Regions from separate parts of the Clostridium septicum genome, predicted to be linked through region 2. Evidence: a T-box and tRNA genes for the amino acid it is inferred to sense, from the RefSeq annotation. Region 2 holds a T-box; the other holds one or more tRNA genes.
The links. A T-box is a leader RNA that pairs with one kind of tRNA and senses whether it is charged. The one in region 2 lies ahead of metG (methionine--tRNA ligase), so its partner is inferred to be a tRNA-Met.
Positions count from the first base shown of each region.

Region 1: it has a tRNA-Met gene. The T-box ahead of metG (methionine--tRNA ligase) is inferred to sense a tRNA for this amino acid. The anticodon was not compared.

Region 1 covers NZ_CP023671.1:2,077,836-2,089,939, reverse strand. Annotated here, with positions in the region: gene CP523_RS09460 (MGH1-like glycoside hydrolase domain-containing protein) at 1-233, opposite strand, end outside; SAM riboswitch class I at 444-540, opposite strand; gene CP523_RS09455 (5-formyltetrahydrofolate cyclo-ligase) at 608-1,171, opposite strand; tRNA gene CP523_RS09450 (tRNA-Met) at 1,506-1,581, shown strand; tRNA gene CP523_RS09445 (tRNA-Met) at 1,597-1,672, shown strand; partial or broken gene CP523_RS09440 (IS1182 family transposase) at 1,820-3,160, opposite strand; gene CP523_RS09435 (lactate utilization protein) at 3,287-3,925, opposite strand; gene CP523_RS09430 (L,D-transpeptidase family protein) at 4,106-4,789, shown strand; gene CP523_RS09425 (HAD family hydrolase) at 4,816-5,649, opposite strand; gene CP523_RS09420 (cupin domain-containing protein) at 5,825-6,313, shown strand; gene CP523_RS09415 (hypothetical protein) at 6,354-7,877, opposite strand; gene CP523_RS09410 (hypothetical protein) at 8,333-8,692, opposite strand; gene CP523_RS09405 (NAD-dependent protein deacylase) at 8,840-9,577, shown strand; gene CP523_RS09400 (Bax inhibitor-1 family protein) at 9,657-10,313, opposite strand; gene CP523_RS09395 (sensor histidine kinase) at 10,425-12,104, opposite strand, start outside.
Region 2 covers NZ_CP023671.1:1,869,434-1,881,537, forward strand. Annotated here, with positions in the region: gene CP523_RS08280 (aminopeptidase P family protein) at 1-1,078, shown strand, start outside; gene CP523_RS08285 (FUSC family protein) at 1,133-1,654, opposite strand; gene CP523_RS08290 (FUSC family protein) at 1,700-2,233, opposite strand; gene CP523_RS08295 (SdpI family protein) at 2,400-2,759, shown strand; T-box leader at 2,797-3,039, shown strand; gene metG (methionine--tRNA ligase) at 3,131-5,074, shown strand; gene CP523_RS08305 (IS6 family transposase) at 5,300-6,322, opposite strand; gene metG (methionine--tRNA ligase) at 6,446-8,074, shown strand; gene CP523_RS08315 (TatD family hydrolase) at 8,295-9,080, shown strand; gene CP523_RS08320 (3D domain-containing protein) at 9,351-10,400, shown strand; gene rnmV (ribonuclease M5) at 10,528-11,082, shown strand; gene rsmA (16S rRNA (adenine(1518)-N(6)/adenine(1519)-N(6))-dimethyltransferase RsmA) at 11,084-11,926, shown strand; gene CP523_RS08335 (hypothetical protein) at 12,090-12,104, shown strand, end outside.

The DNA of each region.
Region 1 (12,104 bases), 210 kb from region 2:
GGCAAGTAATAAGCATGCCATGCCCCCATATCAGAAAAAGGATTATCAACATTGGTTGAATAATCATCATTTAGATCAATTTGGGGACTTCCAGTTACATCAAGTACATTTTTAAAATCTGCTATTTGAGCTCTTTTATCTTCTGCTAGTACATTAACAAAACTAAAGTTACCAAATAATGCTGTTGTTACAATAGCTGTCGCTACTATTTTTTGTATATTTTTTATAGCCATCTTAACATTTCTCCTTTTCAAAGTTGTATTACTAATAATAAGTCACATAGTAAATGTTAAAATCCACCACCACTTTACTTATTTTCTCAGTACATTTTTTAGTATGTTAAGATTTCATTTAATTTATTCTATTAATGAACTACGTAAAATTCTCTAATTTTATTATTTTGTCATTAAAATAGCACCCTACAATAAGGTGCTATCTTAAAAGTTTTATTTCTCAAATATTTACAAGATTTAGCACCACACATATACAGTAGGTTGCTAGATTTCTTAGGGCCAGTCCCTCCACAATTCTTAATAAAAGTCTAATTCCCAATTAAATTATATTTTCATTATACACTATACTATAATTCTTTTAACTATTTTTACCATTACATATTAATTATTCTATCTTCTGTAATAATATAATTTACATTAATATCATATTCGTCAACATCTATAGAATTCTTTATTTGAAGTTCATAGGCTAAAGCAACTCTATTACTATTTAATTTTATTTCAGATAAATATCTATCATAGTATCCTCCTCCATATCCTATACGATTTCCTTTAAGATCAAATACTACTCCTGGAACTATTATTAAATCTAATTTATCTTTTTCTATACTTCCTTCAAATGAATTTGGTTCTAATATTCCATAATTATCTTCCATAAGATTATTTAAAGAAGTAATCTGAACTGCCTTCATTTCCTTAATTTCTTTAATTATTTTAGGAACAAATATTTTCTTTCTATCTTTTATAGCTATATTTATAAATTCTTTTGTATTTATCTCACTACCATAATTTATATATACAAAAATATTATTACTATTCTTATATAATTCACTATCTAAAAGTGCCCTTAATATTTTATTATCTTTTTTACATTTTTCTTCCTTACTTAAATCATTTCTAAATTCCAGTACTCTATTTCTTAATTCTTTTTTCTTCATCCATTAACACCTCTTTATATAAATGAATTCGTCATACCTACTTTATTATTAATATAAATTTATATTTCACCAAAATCAATTTACGTTATATTCATATAATTTCACTCTAATAATATTTTATCATATGAAATTTATAGATATCTTAATTTTTATTCTATTTATCTTAATTTAGTATAACTTTTAGCTTGTATAATTATCAATATATATGACATATATATAATATATTAAATATATGTCATATAAGAAAAATATATTTAAATATATTTTTCTTATATATCATTGACTTAATAGAATATTAATACTATACTTAGAGAATACTATAATTAATATATATCGCGGGGTGGAGCAGTTGGCAGCTCGTTGGGCTCATAACCCAAAGGTCGTAGGTTCAAGTCCTGCCCCCGCAACCATATTTCCCATAATGCCGCGGGATGGAGCAGTTGGCAGCTCGTCGGGCTCATAACCCGAAGGTCGTAGGTTCAAGTCCTGCTCCCGCAACCAAAAAAAGAACTATACAAAATGTATAGTTCTTCAGTTTGTTGAAAAACCTCTGTTAAAAAACAGAGGGTTTTTCTATTATTAATTATGAATAAAACTTATATTTAAAATATCATCCAAAATAATACGAATAAAATCTAAAAGTAGCAAAGATAGTCTTGTTGCTATCTTTTTCATATTCTGCACTGCTGCAGTTAGTAGGCATTGCTCGGATACTTTTTCGCGTCCGCGGAAGCGAGCATAGCGAAGCCCATGCAAATTTTTTGAATCTGCGAAGCTTCGCTCAACTGTTTCTTTTCTTCTATTGTAAATTCCCTTTCCTTTTTCAGTTTTAAGAAAGTTCTTATTATCATCTTTATGATTTTCCCAAACATGTCGTCTAATTGTTTTATATTTAGCTTTTTCTCCAAGACACTTATCTTTATGAGGGCAATACATACAAATTTCTTCAAAACATCTATATTCTCTATAGCCTTCGCGAGTCGTAGTTTTATATATTAACGCAACATTATTGGGGCAAATATAGATATCTTTATCATAGTCATAAATATATTTATTCTTAGTATACATTCCTTTTTTATGAGGAGAACGTCTATATGCAACTACTGGTGTTATATCTCTATCTACAATCCCCTTGAAAATAGGATTACTTGAATATCCTGCATCTAAACCAAGATATTTTGGCTTTATACTAAATACTTCTTTAATTCTATCTATTCTATTTAGTATTGGCTCGCTATCGCTGACATTACCAGGGGTAACATGTACATCCATAATAATATTATTTTTACTATCTACAGTTCTATGATCTAAATAAAAGAATCCTTCTGGTTTATTATCTCTCATCATATATCCACTATCAGGATCTGTAGTACTTTTCTTAATTTGCTTTGTTTCTTCTTTTTCTTTTCTTGGTTTTAAAGGTTTTTTATTATGATTTTCTCTATCTAAATTCACATCAATATCTAGTTGTTCTATATACTCTTTAGGTGTTACTTGTACTTCAATTTTTTCAAACTTACGCTTATTAGCATTAGCTTTTATATGTGTTGAATCAGAGTAAAGAATCTTACCACCAACTAATCCTTTTTCCATAGCTTGAAGAACTATATTATCAAATATTTTTTGTGGAATATCAGTACCTTTAAATCTTCTAATTCTATTTTGACTTATTGTAGATGAATCTGGAATTTTTTCAGTAATTGAATAACCTAAAAACCATCTATATGCTAAGTTTACTTCTATGTCTTTAACTAGTTGCCTTTCGGAGCGGATGCCATAAAGATATCCTATAAATAACATTTTAAATAGTACTACTGGATCAACAGCTGGTCGACCATTTGTATGGCAATACAAATCATTAGTTAACTCTCTAATAAATGAAAAATCTATGTATTTATCAATTTTTCTTAATAAATGGTCTTTCGGAACTAATTGTTCTAGCATAACCACTTCCATTTCATTTTGCGCTTGTCTTCTTTCGTTTATCATCACCAAAACCCCTATGTAATAAATTAATATATTTTAAATTATATTACATATTTGTATAAAATTAAAGACTGCTGACACTTTGTCAGCAGTCTGAAGAACTATACAAAATGTATAGTTCTTTTTATATTAATATCCTACTTCATCCCCTACTACTATTACAGTAAATCTACCTGGGAATTTTGCTCCATTATTTACTACTGATAAATAGTTACATACTCTTCCCTTTACAAAACAATCCTCACATATTCCACTTTCAGCACATGGAGTCTTATGATTTATTCTTTTTGCGTTCATTATAGCAACCTTTTTTATTCTAGCTAATGCTTCATCCATATCTTTAACCATCTTATTTGCACCAATAACTACTATTACCTTTTTAGGTCCAAATATCATACCTGCTGCTCTATTACCTGAACAATCCATATTAACAAGTTCTCCAGCTTCTGTTACTGCATTAGTACTAGTTATTAAATAATCAGCTACCATTGATTGTCTCATAATTTCTACAATTTCTACAAAAGGTAGATCTTGATATCTATCATAAAATTTATAATTTCCATTTCTTATAGTATTAACTAAATCCATTTCATTTAAAGTTACCGATCCACCTAATGCAATACTTGATCCTTCTGGAACTAATTCTAAAACCTTTTCTTTTGCCTCCATTACATTATCTACATATATAGCATTATATTTTCTTTCATTTAATATATCTACTAACTTCTTTCCATCGCATTCAAGTTTCCACTTTTTAACCTTGTCCATTTTAAAATTACCCCTTTTCCTAAAAATCATTATTGTTATTATAATATTAACATATTTCTTTCAAGTTAGTAAACCGGTTTTTAAAATTAGTTAATAATTTTCAAATAATTAAATACTTTTGAATAATTTTTTTTCCTTTGCCCAATTATAAGTATATATAATTATATAATAGGTGGGCTTATGAAGAAAAAATTTAATTTCTTAATTTTAACATTAATATTATTCATATTTTTACCATCAAATTTCATTAATGCTAATTCATTAGAAAATAATACTGAACCGAAATATATTATTTATATTGATGTTAACTCTTTTACCTTGAACCTAATTGATAAACAAACTAAAAAAATTGTTAAAACATATCCTGTGGCAGTTGGAAAACCTAAAACACCCTCTCCTATAGGAACATGGCAAATAACAAGCAAAGCCCTTATGAAAGATGCTTATGGAGGGTATTGGATGGGATTAAATGCACCATGGGATACTTTTGGAATTCATGGAACAAATAGACCTGATTCTATTGGTACTATGGCTTCTGGTGGATGTATTAGAATGTATAATCACAACGTTAAAGAATTATTTAATTTAGTTGAATATGGAACTTCAGTAGTCATTAGTGGAGGACCAAATTGGAGATTTTCTCAATATAATAGAGTTATAAAACCTAATGATAAAGGTACAGATGTTTATTTAGTTCAAGTGAAACTTAAAGCTCTTGGCTACTTTCCTTATGATGTTAATGGCATTTATGAACTTTCACTAGAAAATGCTGTGCTTCAATATAGGTCAGAACATCATTTGTCAGAAACAAAAGAAATAGATGGTGAATTTTTAGATTCAATTGGTTTATGGAAATTTGAATAGAAAAAGAGTGCTTTCGCACTCCTTTTCTATTTAAAGAATCTTTTATTTTTTTCTAAAATAAACTTTGCTACTCCATCATCATTATTACTACTTATTACCGCTGTTGCTATTTTCTTTAAACTTTCTGTTGCATTTTCTGTTGCATAACATTCATCAGAAATTTTAAACATTGGAATATCATTAACATTATCACCAAAAGTTATAAGTCTATCTGAATCTACATAATTGGATAGTAAATTTATTGCATTTGCCTTAGAAGCTTCTGAACTATATGCTTCTAAGAAATATCCATCTCCATAAATATCTCTATAATAATCTACAGTAATTCCTTCTATGATTTTAAGTTTATCATATATAGGCTTAACAATTTCTAATTTATCAAAAATTATAAAATTTATAATTTCTGATCCTTCACTTGCCTTATAATAATCCGCTACCTTAATAAAGGTTTTTAAAGGCTTATTACATCTTTCATCATAAAAATTTTCTTCCATACTACAGGTAAAATCCTTATGGTACACCCATAAATGATTATCTTTTATTGCATAAACAAAGCAATTTTTCTTATGTTCCTTAAAAATATCTAATACCTTTATAACTGATGAGTCCTTAATTTTTTTAATATCAATATATTTATTTTCATTTATATCGTATATTAACACACCATTCATCATTGCAACTGGTAACGTAATATGTATTCCTTTTAAAATATCTACTGCTGTGGCGGGTGTCCTTGCTGTAGCTACAGTAAACTGAAGTCCTTTGTTTATTAGTCTATTTAGTTTATCTTTAGAAAAATTACTTATTTCTTTATCACTATTTAATAGTGTACCATCTAAATCTGAAACATATAAATCCATCTTATATCCTCTTCTTCTATAGTTTTAATTTATTATATATTTAAATATTTTTTATTGTTACTATTTTAAGTTTTTAAAATCTAATTAACTCATATAATTTTATACTAGTTTTATTTATGTATACTCTAGTATAATATACTTTAATCATAAATAAAAATATTATATTAAGGAGAGTATTATGGAATCTGCTAAATATTATATAAAAAAATTAGGCTTAATTCCCCATGTTGAGGGTGGCTATTTTAAAGAATCTTTTCTATCCACTGAAAGTATTAATCAAAATTCTAATGAATATAGATGTTTATGGAGTAGTATTTATTTTCTTTTAGAAACTGGTGAAGTTTCTAATTTTCATAGACTAACTTCAGATGAAATGTGGTATTATCATGCCGGCTCTTCATTAACAATTTATATGATTTCACCAAATGGTGAACTTATTACTAAAAATTTAGGACTTAATATAGATAAAGGTGAATCACCCCAAGTATTAGTTCCTAAAAATTATATCTTTGGTTCTGCAATGAATAATGAAGGTTTTTCACTTGTTGGTTGTATGGTTTCACCTGGATTTGACTTTAAAGACTTTGAATTATTTGAAAGAAATGATCTATTAGAAAAATATCCTGAACACGAAGATATAATAGTTAAACTTACTAGAAATTAAAATTTAAGGCTGTTAACAAATAAGTTAACAGCCCACATTATTATTTTATATTTTTTAGAATCTCAATAACTTCTGGCATTTTTTCCTGCACTTTAGCTAAATCCTCTTCTGCTTCAGCGTATATCTCATTATATATCTCTCCTGGATCACTACTATACAATTGATTACTATAACAAGGATAACAAGGTAATACATTATCTGTTCTCCATACCTCACACCCTTGATAAGGATTAGCTGTTCCAATATATAAGTCATTACACTTATCTACATATAATATTCTTCCACCATAATTATATCTATTACAAAGTCCCTTTCTTATTGCTAAATCAAAATGAATTCCATCATCAGATACATACAAATTAAATCCAAATGGATAATTCTTTTCATTTAAAATCCTTACTGCCAATTCAAATATTCTTATTAATGCTTCTACAATTACTATCCCTAGTTCTGCTTCTAATAAATCTCGATTAGCTAAAATTAGATCTAGTATAAGTTCTACATTAGTTGCACTATCAAAAGTACTTACTAATAATTTCCCTTTATACTCCTGTATTTGCCAAGCATATACATTAAATGGATTATCAAATCCTGATCCTAATCCTGATAAACTCTTACCTCTATGCCCAATAGGATTTGTCTTAATTAATGCTGGACCACCTACAACTAATCTCCAGTTATCTCTTTTATCTATTCGTATAATGTCACAACCAAAAGGTATAATCCATGATAATGGTAATAATTTTGATGCACTTACATATAAATGTTGTCCAAATACACCTATACTCAATGTGAAAGTATTAGCTGCATCTCCAAATCCTTTATCAACTATACAAACCCATTCATTAGGTTTTGGATCTCTATTTCTTGATCTCCAAACTTGGACTCCATCTTCACTTGAAGTAGCAACATAAACCCTATTATTGAAAACTTCCATATTGGTTATCGCACCTTTTGGATTATTAGCACCACTACCTATAACTGATTCCCAAGAATAAAATTCCGGCTCTCTACTAGCATATAATAATGGAGTTTCATCTAAATTAAATTCATTTATTGTTGCTACATAAACTTTTCTTCTGTGAATAACCATTGCTCTTGACGAAGTTCCTTCTAGACCTTCATTATTAACATATTCCCAATCCACTCCATTTGTAGTTTTTAATATTTTTATTTCATCTCCAAAAGCTGCTGCATATAAACAAGGGTTTCCCCCAAAAGGTCTATTTGATATCATAAACCTAAATCCTTGAATTCCTGATCCTGTTTCTGCTTTAAATACTCTTTTCCATGGTAAAGAGCCATCTTTTTTATATCTCCATATTTCTCCTAAATTATCTTCTGAGTTTGGTTTTATTGATATAGGAAAATTAATATCATTAGGATCTACTCCAAAATTTGTAGCCATTGCCTTAATTATAGATACTACTATATTTCTTCCAGTACCAACATAAATATATTCACCTAATTCTCCCATAGACCAAGCATAATTATTTTGTCTTGCATTAAGAAGATCTTTGAAATCAAAACCATTTGTAGGTGTTAATTTTTTATAATCCCCCATAAAATCTACTCTCCTTTTCTTTAGTTTAAATGGATTATATTTTTTAAATTTAATTCTATATTACTTAATATATGTTTCGTTATAAATATATGTTAATAAAAAAGACCAGATAACTTTATTTGTTATCTGATCTTTATATTTATACCTTTTTATTATCAGTATATTTTCTATTGTTTTTTTCCTTATTAATAAGATTTTTAATTAGATTACTTTTCTTCTGTTCTTGCTTAGTATTAATTATTTCTTTCATCATAATAGCCAACCCCCAATGTTTTTATAATTATACTATTTAACTTTAGATTATTCTAAGTCTAATTTCCTCTAAAATTTAGCTATTTTACTTAATATTACTCAAAAAAATAAATAGAATTACTATTCTATATTTAATCTTAAAATCTCATTACTTCTCTTCTATATCTATATGAAAATCATTGTACAAAGCATAAAAAACTAAATTAATAAGGATAATATGGATATGGATAAGGATATGGATAAAGTGGAAGAATATAAGGATATCTTAATAATTCTAATCTATTTATTCTATTTATAGGAAATCTTCTTCTTCTAAAACGTCTAAACCTGTTAGGTCTATTAAATCCCATAGGTTGTTGGCGAGTCATATTATCTCCATTTCCTCCAATTATCACATCTTCACCAACTAACATTATAATGTCATCATCAGCTAATCCTTCAATAATTCCATCTAATGTACTTCCATCATTCATTGTTAAAACAGCATGATAAGATGAATACTCCTTACATTCTTCCTTCATTGAATTTAAATCTCTATAACAGCCAACTACTTCTAAAGACATATAAGCACCTCCTTTTAATTACTATGATATTCATATATAGAATAATGGTTCCATATTAATAATCTAGTTTTCTTTAAATTTGAAGTGTTTTATTTCTTATGCCTTTATGCAATAATAAAAATATATAATATATATGGAGATGATTTCATGAATAATAAAATAGAAGAATTATCAAGAATATTAAAAGAAAGTAACAACATAGTATTCTTTGGTGGTGCTGGTTGTAGTTGTGAAAGTGGTATACCCGATTTTAGAAGTTCCAATGGCTTATTTAATGAAAAGTTAAATACTAAATTTACTCCTGAACAATTAGTATCTCATAGTTTCTATATACGATATCCAAAAGAGTTTTTTAACTTTTATAAATCTAAACTTATATATCCAACTGCTAAACCTAACGGAACCCATTTTACTTTAGCTAAGCTTGAAGAAATGGGGAAATTAAAAGCTGTTATAACGCAAAACATAGATGGACTTCATCAAATGGCAGGTAGTAAAAATGTATTTGAACTTCATGGATCTGTTCACAGAAACTACTGTACTCAATGCCATGCCTTTTATGATTCTAACTTTGTATTAGAATCTAAAGAAATTCCTACTTGTACTAAATGTGGTGGAACTGTTAAACCTGATGTTGTTCTATATGAAGAAGGATTAGATGATGATGTTATTACAGCTTCCATTGATGCTATATCTAAAGCCGATACTCTAATTATTGGAGGAACTTCTCTTGTTGTTTATCCTGCCGCTGGACTTATAAATTACTTTAGAGGTAAAAACCTTATCCTAATAAATAAAAGTTCAACCTCTGCTGATAGTAAAGCTAATTTAGTTATTAATGATTCAATTGGCAAAGTATTAACTACTGCTATAAATAATATCTAAAATAAAAGTATCCTACAGAATAGATTGTTTTATATTCTGTAGGATACCTTTTTACATATTTAAATTAACAATTTTTTTATTATTCGTCTTTTAATATTGATACTAATCTTAATATATCTAATAATAAATTCAAGAAACTTATAAATATTGAGTATGCAAGACTTACTACTTCTATTTCTGATAATACTCCATATCTACACCTTACTTGTACTGATTTCATTATTATTATTGAATACATAGAGTAAATTATTATTCCTACAGATGAAAGTATAATATCAAAAGTTCCAAACTTAAATAAAAATATGTTTATAAATTCTAATATTAATAAAATTATAATTCCCCCAAATATTATTGGTCCTAATTTAAATAAATCACCTTCATTTGCTCTTGATGCTACTATATAAGCCATTCCAAAAATAAGAACTACTCCTAAAACAATAGAAATAAATGTTCCAGCTCCTAATGTATTAAAATAATATATATAAGTTGAACCTGTTAATATCCCTAAAACCAAAGCATATATATACATACTTTTTTTACTTCTAATAAATCCACCTTTTTTAGAAAATAATGAAAATAAAACAACTATAAAAAAAGCCATATTCATAAAACTTCTTACAGATGGGGGTATAAACTTTACACCTATAAATGAACCTATACCTAAAAATACTAACGCTATAAAAAATGTACTTAATATTGCTAGATAGTTTTTCTTTGCTACACTTTGATAACTCATAATAGCCTCCTAAATAAACTATTTTACTTATTAGTATACTGTCCATTTTTTTAAATTTATTTAACAGTTTTAAAAATTTCTATTAACTTTTGTTTATTTTTAAAAATTATTCTAAACAATATCATATATATCAGAAAATTCTATCGATATCCTTTCCGCAATTGGTTTTTTATCATTAGATATTATCTCTTTTTCTTCTTCTCCTAGTACATCAATTTGTATATTGGGTAACTCTACTACAAATTCACTTCCCTTTTCCTTTGTATCCTCTAAGTACACTTTACCATTATGAAGTTCTACTAATGATTTAACAAGAGCAAGACCTATTCCACTTCCTTCTGTACCTCTATTTAAGGACTTATCATTTTGTACAAACCTTTCAAAAATAAATCCCCTTACTTCATAAGGAATTCCTATTCCATCGTCTTTAACCCTTATTTTTACAAACTTTTCATCAGCTGAAATATATACTAATATATTTCCATTTTTCTCAGTAAATTTTACTGCATTAGAGATTAAATTTAAAATAACCCTCTCTATTTTATCTGGATCACATTTTATATATAATTCTTCATACTCTGTATCAAACATTATATTAATTTTCTTAAACTCAACATAAGGAACTACGGATAAGGTAATATCCTCCACTAAACTTACTATGTTATAATTCTCAAAATTCATTTTAACAAAACCTGAATCTATCTTAGTAATATCTATTAAATTATTTACAAGTCTTAACATTCTGAAACAATTTTGCCTCATTGTAGTTTCATATTTATTATAATACTCTGATAACGCCTCATTCCCCTTAACCTTTTGTCCATTTAGTAATTGTAAACATGAATATATAATGTTAATAGGCGTTCTAACCTCATGTGAAAGATTAGCAAAAAATTCATTTCTTATTCGTTCATACTCTTTATTCTCTTTGTATTTAATTTTTAAAGCTTCAAGTTCATTTCTATAAGTTAAATCTCTTGCCACAATGACATAAGCTCTTATTTCATCATTATTGTTTGCAACCTTATTTACTATAGATTCTACATATATTTCTCTTCCATTTTTACATTTTAATTTATGCTCTTTATATGGATTATTTTTATAACTTTCAGATATAAAATTCATTTTATTTATACTTTCCAAATCTAAAATCATAGAATGCTTATTATTTAGAATCTCCTCTTTCTCATATCCTAGCATATCTATAACAGCATTATTTACATATGTTATATTACCTGTTGCGTCTATAGTAAATATTAAATCTTTTATATTTTCAGTTATACTTTTAAGTTTGCTTTCATTTATTTTCAATTTCTCATTTGTTTTATAATCTTTAGTTATATCTCTATACGTAGCTACAAAAACTTTCTTATCTTTATTAATATGAATTTTTTGTACGTCCAATTTTAACGCCTTACTGTCACAATCAAATACTATTCCCTTATAAAATCCCCCTATTTTAAGCTGTTTTACTATGTTTTCATATTGATTTTTAGAAATTCTATTTATTTTTATATTTTCTAAATAACTGCCTTTATTTTTAACAATACTTGAAAAATTACAATTTGCATTCCTTACTCGTTCATTTGCATAAACTAATTCACTTTTTTCATTAAACATAACAACATTATTATGTTGATTATATTCCGTTAAATCATAAAAAACTTTAAGTTCTTGCTTTAACAGTTCATTTTCTCTTACTTTTCTTATTATTTCTATAAAAACTCCCAATAAAAGAATTGAGAATCCCCAAAACGTAAGGATTTTAGAAACTTTATCTATATATAAATC
Region 2 (12,104 bases):
AGTAGATAATAAAGTATTAGGGGAGTTAAAAAAGCATGGTGTAGAAATATTAGAATATAATAATATATATAAAGATATTCTAAATATAAATGAATCAATATTAATAGATCCTGCAAAAGTTAATGCTAATATATATTCCCTTATCAAGAAAGAAGTAAAGATAATAGAAGGTTTAAATATAACAACAAAATTAAAAGCTATAAAAAATGAAACTGAGATAGCTAATTTAGAAGTATGCCAAGTTAGAGATGGCGTTGCCATGGTTAAGTTTATAAAGTGGCTTAAGGAATCAGTTGGAAAAGATGAGGTTACTGAGATATTAGCTAGTGAGAAGTTAAAAGAATTTAGAGCTATGGGTGAAAACTTCAAGGGAGAAAGTTTTGGAACTATAGCTGGATATAAAGATCACGCAGCTATGATGCATTATTCAGCAACAGAAAAAACACAATATAAACTAAAACCAGAAGGAATGTTCCTTGTAGATTCAGGTGGACAATATCTTGATGGAACTACTGATATTACGAGAACCTTTATATTAGGGCAATTAACAGAAGAGGAAAAAAGAGATTTTACATTAGTTCTTAGAGGCCATATAAATTTATTAACAGCTAAATTTCTAAAAGGAACAACTGGTATGAATTTAGATATCTTAGCTAGAAGACCTTTATGGGACTATGGAATAGATTATAAATGTGGTACAGGACATGGTGTAGGATTTTTCTTAAATGTACATGAGGGACCACAAGGTTTTAGACAAGAAGGAAATACTACAGTTTTAGAACCTGGAATGATAATAACAAATGAGCCAGGAATTTATAAAGAAGGAAAGTATGGAATAAGAACTGAAAATACATTGTTAGTAGTTAAAGATATTGTAAGTGAAGAATCAGGTGAATTTTATAGCTTTAAGACAATTTCATATTGTCCAATAGATTTAGATGGTGTAGAAGTGAGGTTATTAACTAATAAAGAAAGAAATTGGTTAAACGAATACCATAGTATAGTATTTGAAAAGCTTAGCCCTTATTTAAATGAAAGTGAAAAAGAATTTTTAAAACATGAAACAAGAGCTATATAAGTAAAAAAGAGATAGAAAATTTAAGTTTTCTATCTTTTTTAAGCAATCTTTCTTTTAGAAAAATCTTTTTTTACTAAGTTCATGCTTTTCTTTAGGTGGAGTTATATATTTATTAACAAGTATAGATATAATTACACCACATAAAGTTTCGAATGTTCTATTAAGTGCATAAAATAAAGGGTCTCCGAAAGCATGAATAGTTGTAACCCCTAGGAAGGCGATACATGCAACATTAATTGCCCCAGGTTTTTTAACTATATTACAAGTTGATATCACTACTATTATACCTAATGCAATAATTAAATAAATTAAAAGTTTAGATATAAATGATGATGAAGTGTTAAAGTGTATAAATCTACATAAAATCATAAAAACAAGTCCTATTATCGCCCCCATAATAGTTCCTAATGCTCTATTAATTCCCATTTTTATTGAACTTGATACAGTGTCTTGTAAGCATATTATTGCAGTTAAACAAGCAAAAAATGGTTCATTAGGTAATAGAACTAAGCATAAAAAAACTGATATTGCAGATTTAATGGTTCTAAATCCAACTTTAGGTATAGCAAACTGCATTAAATAGAGCCTCCTAATTATTTAATGTTTTATCTATAGTTAAAACTACTTAGAGTTATTATTTTCACCTTCATTTGAAGGATTATTTTTATTATTAGTATCCACCAATTTTTTTTCAGGAGGATTAATATATTTGTTAACAAGAACTGCAACAAGTATACCTAATGCAGTTTCTATAGTTCTTCTAGAAGCGTAAAATAAAGGATTACTAGTTTCAGGAGCAATCATTATCGCTATAAGAACTATACAAGATATGGTACAAGAAGCAGGTTTTTTTATTAAATTACATGTGTATATTACAAATATAATTCCAAATGCTGTTATAAGTGGAATTATTACTTCAAAGTTAAAATATCTTGTAAAAGATAAAAGAATAACTCCAGTGACTCCACCTAGTAATGTACCTATTAATCTATTTATACCTGACTTTACAGAATTTTCTACTGTGCCTTGCATGCAAATAACAGAAGCTATTGCTGAATAAAAAGGATCGGCTCTGAAAAGAATTAAGCATATGCATACAGATATGGCTGTTTTTAAATTTCTAGATCCAATACGTGGTAATTCCAAATTTTTCATAAATATCCACTCCTATATTAAAGGGTCTATATTATACAATATATAATACAATGAACTTAGCATTTTGTATACAAATAAAAACTTAAGAATTTATTGAATAACAAAAGATGAAATTGTTTTTATATATGATAAAATTTAGATAAAAAGAATTTTAAGGAGAGTAAATATGAATTTATGGATAGCATTATTAATAATAGAGATTATACCTATTTTAATGTGGATAGTAGGAGGAGTATGTGAAAACAAGGCTCTAAATTTTAAAAACCAAGGAATAGGGTATAGAAGTAAGTTTTCAGGTAAAAATAAGTATACATGGGAATATGCAAATAAAATGGTGGCTAAAGTTGCCGGAGGCGTTGGAACACTATTATTTATAATTAATGCTATTATAATAATGATGTTTGGATTAGCTACATTAATAATACTTTTAGCAATTAATTTATTATGTGGATTTTTAGCGATATTAATAGTAGAGAAATCTTTAAAAAAGAAATTCGATTCAAGTGGAAAAATTAAAAATAATTGACAGTAATTTGATTATAGAATATCATAGTATTAAAATGAAAAATGCATTGAAAAGAAGAGTAACAAAGGGGAAGGTCTAAAGAGAGCTAGGGTAGCTGGAAACTAGTGTCAATAAGCTTTGCGAAGATGGTCTTAGAGCATACTTTCTGAGTCAATATTTATTTGATTAGGAAGGTACGGTAGCAACCGTTATATTGCAAGGTGATAATAGTCACCTAGAGAGATATTTACTGTGAAGTAAATATAAAGTAGAGTGGTAACGCGTATATTACGTCTCTATATAGGGTTAATGCCTATATAGGGACTTTTTTTTATAAATTTTTTAATAATTTGAAGATAAGATTAATATTTAAAATCAAGGGAGGAATAAATATGTGTAAAAAACCTTATTATATAACTACACCAATTTACTATCCATCAACAAAACTTCATATTGGAAATACTTATACTACAGTAGCAGCAGATGCTTTAGCTAGATATAAGAGATTAACAGGATATGACGTAATGTTCTTAACAGGAACTGATGAACATGGACAAAAAATACAAAGAATAGCAGAAGAAAAGGGTATTACGCCAATAGAACATACAAATGAAATTGTTGCTGGAATAAAAGATCTTTGGAAGATGATGAATATTAGTTATGATAAATTTATAAGAACAACTGATGATTATCATATAAAAGCTGTTCAAGAAATATTTAAGAAATTATATGATAATGGAGATATATATAAGTCTTCATATGAAGGGTTATATTGTACACCTTGTGAGTCATTCTGGACAGAAACTCAATTAGTTAATGGAAACTGCCCAGATTGTGGAAGACCAGTTGAAAAATCAAAAGAAGAAGCTTACTTCTTCAAAATGAGCAAGTATGCAGATAGGCTAATAGAATATATAGAATCTCATTCAGATTTTATACAACCAGAATCAAGAAAAAATGAGATGCTTAATAATTTTTTAAAACCAGGACTTCAAGATCTTTGTGTATCAAGAACTAGTTTTAACTGGGGAGTTCCTGTAACATTTGATGAAGGTCATGTAGTTTATGTATGGATAGATGCACTTTCAAACTATATAACAGCATTGGGATATGGAAGTGACAATAAGGAATTATATGAAAAGTTCTGGCCAGCAGATGTACATTTAATAGGTAAGGATATTTTAAGATTCCATACTATATATTGGCCAATTATGTTAATGGCGCTAGATTTACCATTACCAAAGCAAGTTTTTGGTCATGGGTGGTTACTTGTTGATGGTGGCAAAATGTCAAAATCAAAAGGAAATGTTGTAGATCCAGTAACATTAGTAGAGAATTTTGGTGTTGATGCAGTAAGATATTATTTATTAAGAGAAATACCATTTGGTTCAGATGGACTATTTAATAATGAAATATTCATAAAGAAAATAAATTCAGACCTTTGTAACGACCTAGGAAATTTACTTTCAAGAACAGTTGCAATGGTAGAAAAGTATTTTGATGGAGTTATACCAGCTCCAATAGCAAAAGAAGCTATAGATAATGAGTTAATAAATCTTGCATTAGAAACTCCTAAAAATGTAGATAAAGCTATAGATGAATTAAGAATTCCAGAAGCATTAGAAAATATATTTACATTAATAAGAAGAGCAAATAAGTATATAGATGAAACAACACCTTGGATATTAGCAAAGGATGAGGAAAAGAAAGAAAGATTAGGAACAGTACTATATAATCTATCTGAAAGTTTAAGATTTTCATCAGTGCTTTTATCAGCATTTCTACCAGAAACAAGCATAAAGATAAATGATCAATTAAATACTAAATGTATAGATTGGAATTCATTAGAAAGCTTTGATGGAACCGTTGTAGGAACAGAAGTTAAAAAAGGTGAAAGTCTTTTCCCAAGAATAGATGTAGATAAAAAACTTGCTGAATTAGAAGCATTAAGAGAAGCTCAATTAGCGGAAAATAAGAAAAATGAGAAAAGAGAAATAGTTCCTATAAAAGAAGAAATAACAATAGAAGATTTTGAAAAAATTGATTTAAGAGTAGTAAAAGTATTGGCTTGTGAACCAATAAAGAAAGCTAAGAAATTACTTAAGTTAAAAGTAGATATAAATGGTGAAGAAAGACAGGTAGTTTCAGGAATAGCTCAATATTACAAGCCAGAAGAGTTAGTAGGAAAATATGTTGTTTTAGTGGCTAATTTAAAGCCAGTCACATTAAGAGGCGAATTATCACAAGGTATGATACTAGCAGCATCTACCGATGATGATAGCTTACTAAATGTGGTAAATCCAGGAGAATTACCAACAGGAAGTCAAGTTAGATAATGAAATAAAATTTAGAAAAGAAATTCAGCTAAGGCTGAATTTCTTTTACAAAGTATTATTTTAAACATGTATAGAATCTGTTAAGTTGATATGAAAAAATAGCTTGATTTTTCATAGAATTACTTGCTCTTTGAAAATTATATAAGTTTGAATGTTTTATTGTATGGCAAATAAGCCTACAATAGCATTGATTTTTTGCAGGTTAATCAAAGGTATTAAATTTAATTAAGATGCTGAAAACCAAGAGTTTTTAGCAAAGCTATCGCTGGCGAAGCCGGCAACTTCTGCTGGAGTACAGTTATTTAATGATCCATGTGGTCTAATAAAGTTATAGTGAAAGATAAATAAATATATAAGGTTATTAGCTTTTTGAAAAGAGTTGAATCCTTTCTTGGTTTTATACCAGGCTTTAAATGTTTTATTAAATGATTCAATTAAATTATTATTTGTATCACTAGACATTGGAGCTACAGGAATATGAGTTGTATTGGGCAATAGCGTAGCCACGGCTTCATTATATGAAGGTAATCTATCAGTTATAAAATTAGCTGGTTCACCAAATTTTTTAGCTTCATTTACCAATGCGTATGCTGAATCAGAACTTCTAGATTTAGTTAAATGAAATGCTAAAATAAATCTAGTTTCTGAATCAATAGCTAACCAAAGGTAGTATCTTTCACCATTAATAAATACTACTGTTTCATCAGCGTGCCAATCGTCAGATTGTAAGTTTAAACTAGCTTTAAATTTATCAGCCTTTTGTTTAAAGAAAGGTGCAAATTTATTAGTCCAACTGGCTATCGTGACATGAGATACTTTAATTCCAGAGTTAATCATCAAGAATTGAGAAATGGCTCTTGTTGATGAATTATTTAAAAAATATAGTGTTAATGCAGTTAGTATTACATGTAGCGGAAAACGCATTCCTTTCATTGAAAGGGAACCACTAACTAATTCACTAGAAGCTGTATCAATATTGGTGGTGTGATGTTTTACTATTATGTGATTACACTTCTTGTTATTGCACTTATAGCGATTGTAATGTTTATATGCATGATGTAAGTAAGTTCCCTTACCGCATCTAGGACATTTAGGATTATTTAGTTTAGGACGTCCGTCACCGTCGCCTAGGACGAATTGGCGCTTACACTGCTTACATTGATACTTTTGTTTAGCCTGCTTATTCATACCAAACTTATATAGTTTATCAGAATTACAGCGTGGGCATTTTATATTAGTTTTGCTCATTGTTCTTCTCTCCTTTTCGAAGGGGGTATTATTTAGTCTTGCAAACCTATTGTATTTCCTTGGGTTGAGAAGAGCAATGTTCATATAACTTAACAGATCGCATGTATAAAAAGGGGGGATTTTATGAATGTTATTATAGGTAATGCGTGGCCATATGCTAATGGACCACTTCATTTAGGAAGAATAGCAGTATGGATTCCGGGAGATGTAATAGCTAGATATCATAGATTGATGGGGGATGATGTAATTTTCATTTCAGGAACTGACTGTCATGGTACTCCTGTAACAATGAAGGCTAAGGAAGAAGAGATAACTCCTCTTGAAGCATCTATAAAATATCATGAAGAATTTAAAAAGTGTTTTAGTGGTTTAGGATTTTCTTTTGATATATTTGAGAAGACCCATTCAGAGTATCATGAAGCTAAGGTAAAAGATTTTATTTTAGACTTGTATAATAAGGGTTATATCTATGAAAAAAATGTAGAACAAATATATTGTGAAACTTGTGATAACTTTTTATTAGACAGATATATAGAGGGAAAATGTCCTTACTGTGGGGGAAATGCTTCAGGAGATCAATGTGACGAGTGTTCAGAAATTATAGATTCAGATGATCTTATAGACAAAAAATGTAAAGTTTGCAAAAATAATCCCATAAAAAAAGAAACCAAGCATTTATTTTTTGCTTTATCAAAGTTTGAAAATGATGTTCGAAGACTTTTTATAAGGCAACAGGGATGGAGAGAAAATGCCCAAAAAATAGTAAGTAGATATTTAAACGAAGGACTTAGAGACAGGGCTGTAACAAGAGACTTTAATTGGGGTGTTGATGTTCCATTAAATGGATATGGAGATAAAAAGATATTCGTTTGGATTGAAGCAGTTATGGGATATTTAACAGCTAGTATTAAGTGTTTAGAAAAAAGAGATGAAGACTACTTAGAATATTGGAATGGAGAAGATTCAAGAATTTATTTTGTACATGGTAAAGATAATATTCCTTTCCATACTATTATTTTTCCAGCTATTCTTTCAGGGCTTGGAATAAAAAATATAAATCTTAGAGTGATATCAAGTGAATATTTAAAATTAGAAGGAAAGAATTTTTCAGCAGTTAAAAATTGGGCTATATGGTCAGATTATATAGTAGAAAAGTATAATGTGGATTCTATTAGATATTATTTATTATATAATTCTCCAGAAAGAAGTGATACTGATTTTACTTGGAGAGAATTTATAAATACAATAAATAATGATCTAGTAGGAGCATTGGGGAATTTTGTGAATAGAACACTGTTATTTAGTAAGAGAAATTTTAATTCAAGAATTCCTAAGGGAAATATGCCCCAAAAGTTACAAGAAGATATTTTAAATTTGTATTTTGATGTCGGAGATAAGATTGAAGAGGGAAAGTTTAAAAGTGCCTTAGAGGATATTTTTAACTTTATAAGGAAAGCAAATAAATTGTTTGATGATGAAAAACCTTGGATTTCAATAGAAAAGAACAGAAAAAAATGTGAAGAAACAATTTATATTTGTATTCAAATTATTATTAACTTATCAAATTTATTAGAACCATTTATGCCTTTTACGTGTAAAAAAATAAGAAGTTTTTTAGGTTTAAATGAACCTATTTGGAGTTATGTAGAAAAAAAAGAAGGAATAATAAAGGATATTGAAATATTATTTGAAAGAGTAGATAAAAAAGTAGCAATTGAAGAAGTTAAGAGATTAAAAGAAAAAAAGCTATAAAAAGTGAAAACCCTAGAGTAATAATCAAATTTGGGGACGATTAAACTCTAGGGACCATTCTGTTAAGATGGTTTTAGGGGTAAATAATAATGCTTTAACTACTTTACAATACAAATATAAATGATAAATATGTCATTTATGTGACAAAAAGATAAACAAATTATTAAATATATTTAGTTATAGCATAAAACATATTAAAAGGTTAGTTAGGAGTGATAAAATGGAAAATAAGTATTTAATTTTTGATACACATGCACATTATGATGATGAAGCATTTGATGAAGATCGTGATCTTGTGTTAAGGGAAATAAATAAAAATGGTGTTATAGGAGTTATGAACTGCTCTTCAAGTTATGAAAGTATAGAGAAAACTGATAATTTAACTAAGAAATACGATTTTATTTATGGAGCATTAGGAATTCATCCTGAAAATGCAAATGAATTTAATTCTAAAGTTAAATCTGAAATAATAAATTATATAGAGCAGAATAATAAGATATTAGCTATAGGAGAAATAGGACTAGATTACTATTGGGATGAAAATCCATCTAAAGAAGTACAAAAAGAAGTTTTTAGGGCTCAAATGCAAATGGCGAAGGAATTAAAATTACCAGTTGTTATTCATGATAGGGAAGCACATGGAGATACCCTTGAAATAATAAAAGAATTTCCAGAAGTAAATGGTATTGTTCATTGTTTTTCAGGTAGTGTTGAATTTGCAAAAGAATGTGTAAAATTAGGTTATTATATAGGAATAACAGGGGTTGTAACATTTAAAAATGCTAAAAAAATAGTAGATGTAGTAAAAGAAATTCCTGTTGATAAGTTGTTGGTAGAAACAGACTGTCCTTATATGGCTCCTGTACCTAATAGAGGAAAAAGGAATAAATCAGACTATATAGGATATATAATAGAACAAATAGGAGATATAAAGGAAATTAATCCCAAAAAAGTAAATTTAAAGTTAAATCAAAATTTTAGAGACTTGCTTAAAAATAAAATATAAAGTAAAATTAGAACTATAACACAATATTTACTAAATTTGGAACATAAAGATATATAAGATATTTTTGGAAGAACAAAATCTACTTTAAGATAATAGTTATAATAACTGCTTAAAACTAATGCTATTATTTATTTTTTTTATTTAAATTTAATTTATGCACAGGGTGCATTTTGTAAGCAGTTTAAATAGAGCAAGATGTGTCATATTTGACAAACTATAGCATTTCAATATATAATGCTAAAGACGCTCTTGCCAAAGGAGGTAAAGTAGATGGTAGAAAAATATAAGGAATACCTGAAAAAAAATTTTTCTAACGGTCCAAAGGCAAAAATATTGTTAGGTGTTATAGTTATAGGCATTCTAGCAGTAACGTTCATTAATATGAGAAAGACAGTAACGGTAAGTATAGACGGAAAAGAGGAAACTTTTGTCACATATAAAGGGACTGTTAAAGATGTATTAACTACTAAGGGAGTAGAAATTGCTTCTAAGGATAAAGTTAAACCAGCTTTAGATAGCAAAGTAAAAGAATACACTAATATATCTATTAAAAAAGCTATTCCTGTAGAATTATCTGTAAGTAATAAAAATATTACTATTGATACAGCAGAAGATACTATAGGTGATATGTTAAAAGCAGAAGTAGAAGAACTAAAGAATGAAGGAATAGAATATAAAGAAGGTGTTGATGAAATTACACCTTCAGTTGACACAAAAATTGCAAAGGATCTCAAAATACAAATTGTTAAAGTTCATATAAAGGAAGAAATAGCGAGAGAAGCTATAGCCTTTGATGTTGTAGAAGAGAGTGATGCAAATCTTGATGTTAGCGTAGAGGAAGTAAGACAAGATGGAGCTGCTGGAGAAAAAGAAGTTGCTTATGAAGTAATTTATAAAGATGGCAAAGAGGTATCCAGGAATATAAAAAGCTCTAAAGTTATAACAGAACCCGTTAATAAAATAATTGTACAAGGTACAAGACAGAGTTTTGCTAGTAGAGATGGACAAATATTAGATTATAAAAAGCTAATATACTGTGAATCAACAGCGTATTACGGTGATGGAATAACAGCAACAGGTACTATACCTGTAAGAAATGTAAATGGTCTAAGTACTATATCAGTTGACCCAAGAGTAATTCCTCTAGGATCATTAGTATATGTAGAGGGATATGGAAAAGCTATAGCATCAGATACAGGTGGTGCTATAAAAGGTAATATAATTGATGTTTTCGTGAATTCACACGATGAAGCCTTTAGCTGGTGGGGAAGAAGATATGACGTACCAGTTTATATTTTGGCTTACCCAGGAGAATGGTAAAAAGGTGCTCTTAAGAGCACCTTTTTATTTATTTAATATAAATTTGACATAATATCCATATAAGGATAAATTATAATTAAATAGTAAGATTAAGATGAAGTTATAGTTAGGAAAGGAAGAGAATGTATTGATTAAAGAAGTTATAGTAGTAGAGGGTAGAGATGATATAACTGCAGTAAAACAGGCAGTAGATGCTGAAGTTATAGCTGTAGGTGGATTTGGAATAAATGCGAAAGTAATAGATAGAATAAAAGAGGCACAGAAGAGAAAAGGAGTTATAGTATTAACAGACCCGGATTTTGCAGGTGAAAAAATTAGAAGTATAATTTCTAAAAGAGTAAAAGGAATAAAGCATGCTTATATAGCACAAGAAGATGGAATTAAAGGTGACGATATAGGAGTAGAAAATGCTAAGCCCGAAGTTATAATAGAAGCTTTAAATAGAGCTAAAATATCGGAAGAAGTTATTGAAGAATTTTATACATCTCAAGATATGTTTTATTTTAAATTAACAGGAGATACTAATTCTAAACAAAGAAGAATAATGCTAGGTAAGGAGTTAGGAATTGGTTATGGAAATGCAAATCAAATGTTAACTAGATTAAATAAGTATTCAATAACTAAAGAAGAGTTTATTACTGCTATACAAAAAATAGACAAAGAAATGGAAGGAAATAAGTAGTATGGATATACAAGATGTTAAAACAGCAGAACTTGTTAAAAAGTATAATTTTAAGTTTTCAAAAAGCTTAGGGCAAAACTTTTTAATTGATGATTCTGTACCAAGGGATATAGTAAATGGTGCTGAAGTAGATGAAAATGACTTAGTAATAGAAATAGGTCCTGGAGTAGGAACTTTAACTGCACAATTATTAAAGAGGGCTAAAAAAGTTGTAGCCATAGAACTAGATAATGATTTAATACCTATATTACAGCAGGAGATTGGAGATAATCCTAAGTTTACATTAATACATAATGATGCTTTAAAGGTAGATTTCAATGAAATAATAGGTGAAGAAAAAAGTGTTAAACTTGTAGCTAATTTACCGTATTATGTTACTACTCCTATAATAGTCAAGCTTTTAAAAGAGGATTATAAGTTTAAGTCATTAACTATAATGATTCAAAAAGAAGTTGCAGAAAGAATGAATGCAGAACCAGGGAATAAAGATTACGGAGCGCTTTCATTATTAGTTCAGTATTATTGTAATACTAGTATTGTAAGAAGAGTACCACCACAATGTTTTATACCAAGACCAAAAGTGGATTCGATAGTTATAAGATTAGAGAGACTTGAAGAGCCAAAAGTTAAAGTTGAAAATGAAAAGTTATTTTTTGATATAATAAGAAGCTCTTTTAATATGAGAAGAAAAACTCTTTGGAATGGAGTTAAAAGCCTAGGATTAGATAAAGAAAAATTGGAGATAGCTTTTGAAAATGCAAATATAGATCCTAAGAGAAGAGGAGAAACTTTAAGTATAGAAGAATTTGCATGCTTATCAGATAAAATAAATGAACAGTTCTAAAAAATTTAATTTAAGAATAATATAATAGTGCCTAAGCGTATTAATGAAAAACTCGCAAGATTTTTAATGTATGTTAAAACTCTTGCGAGTTTATTTTTGAACATATTTATATATGGTAAGCATATAATATATTGAATTAATCTAAAATGGAGGTTTTAGAGGTTTGGCACAAATAAAT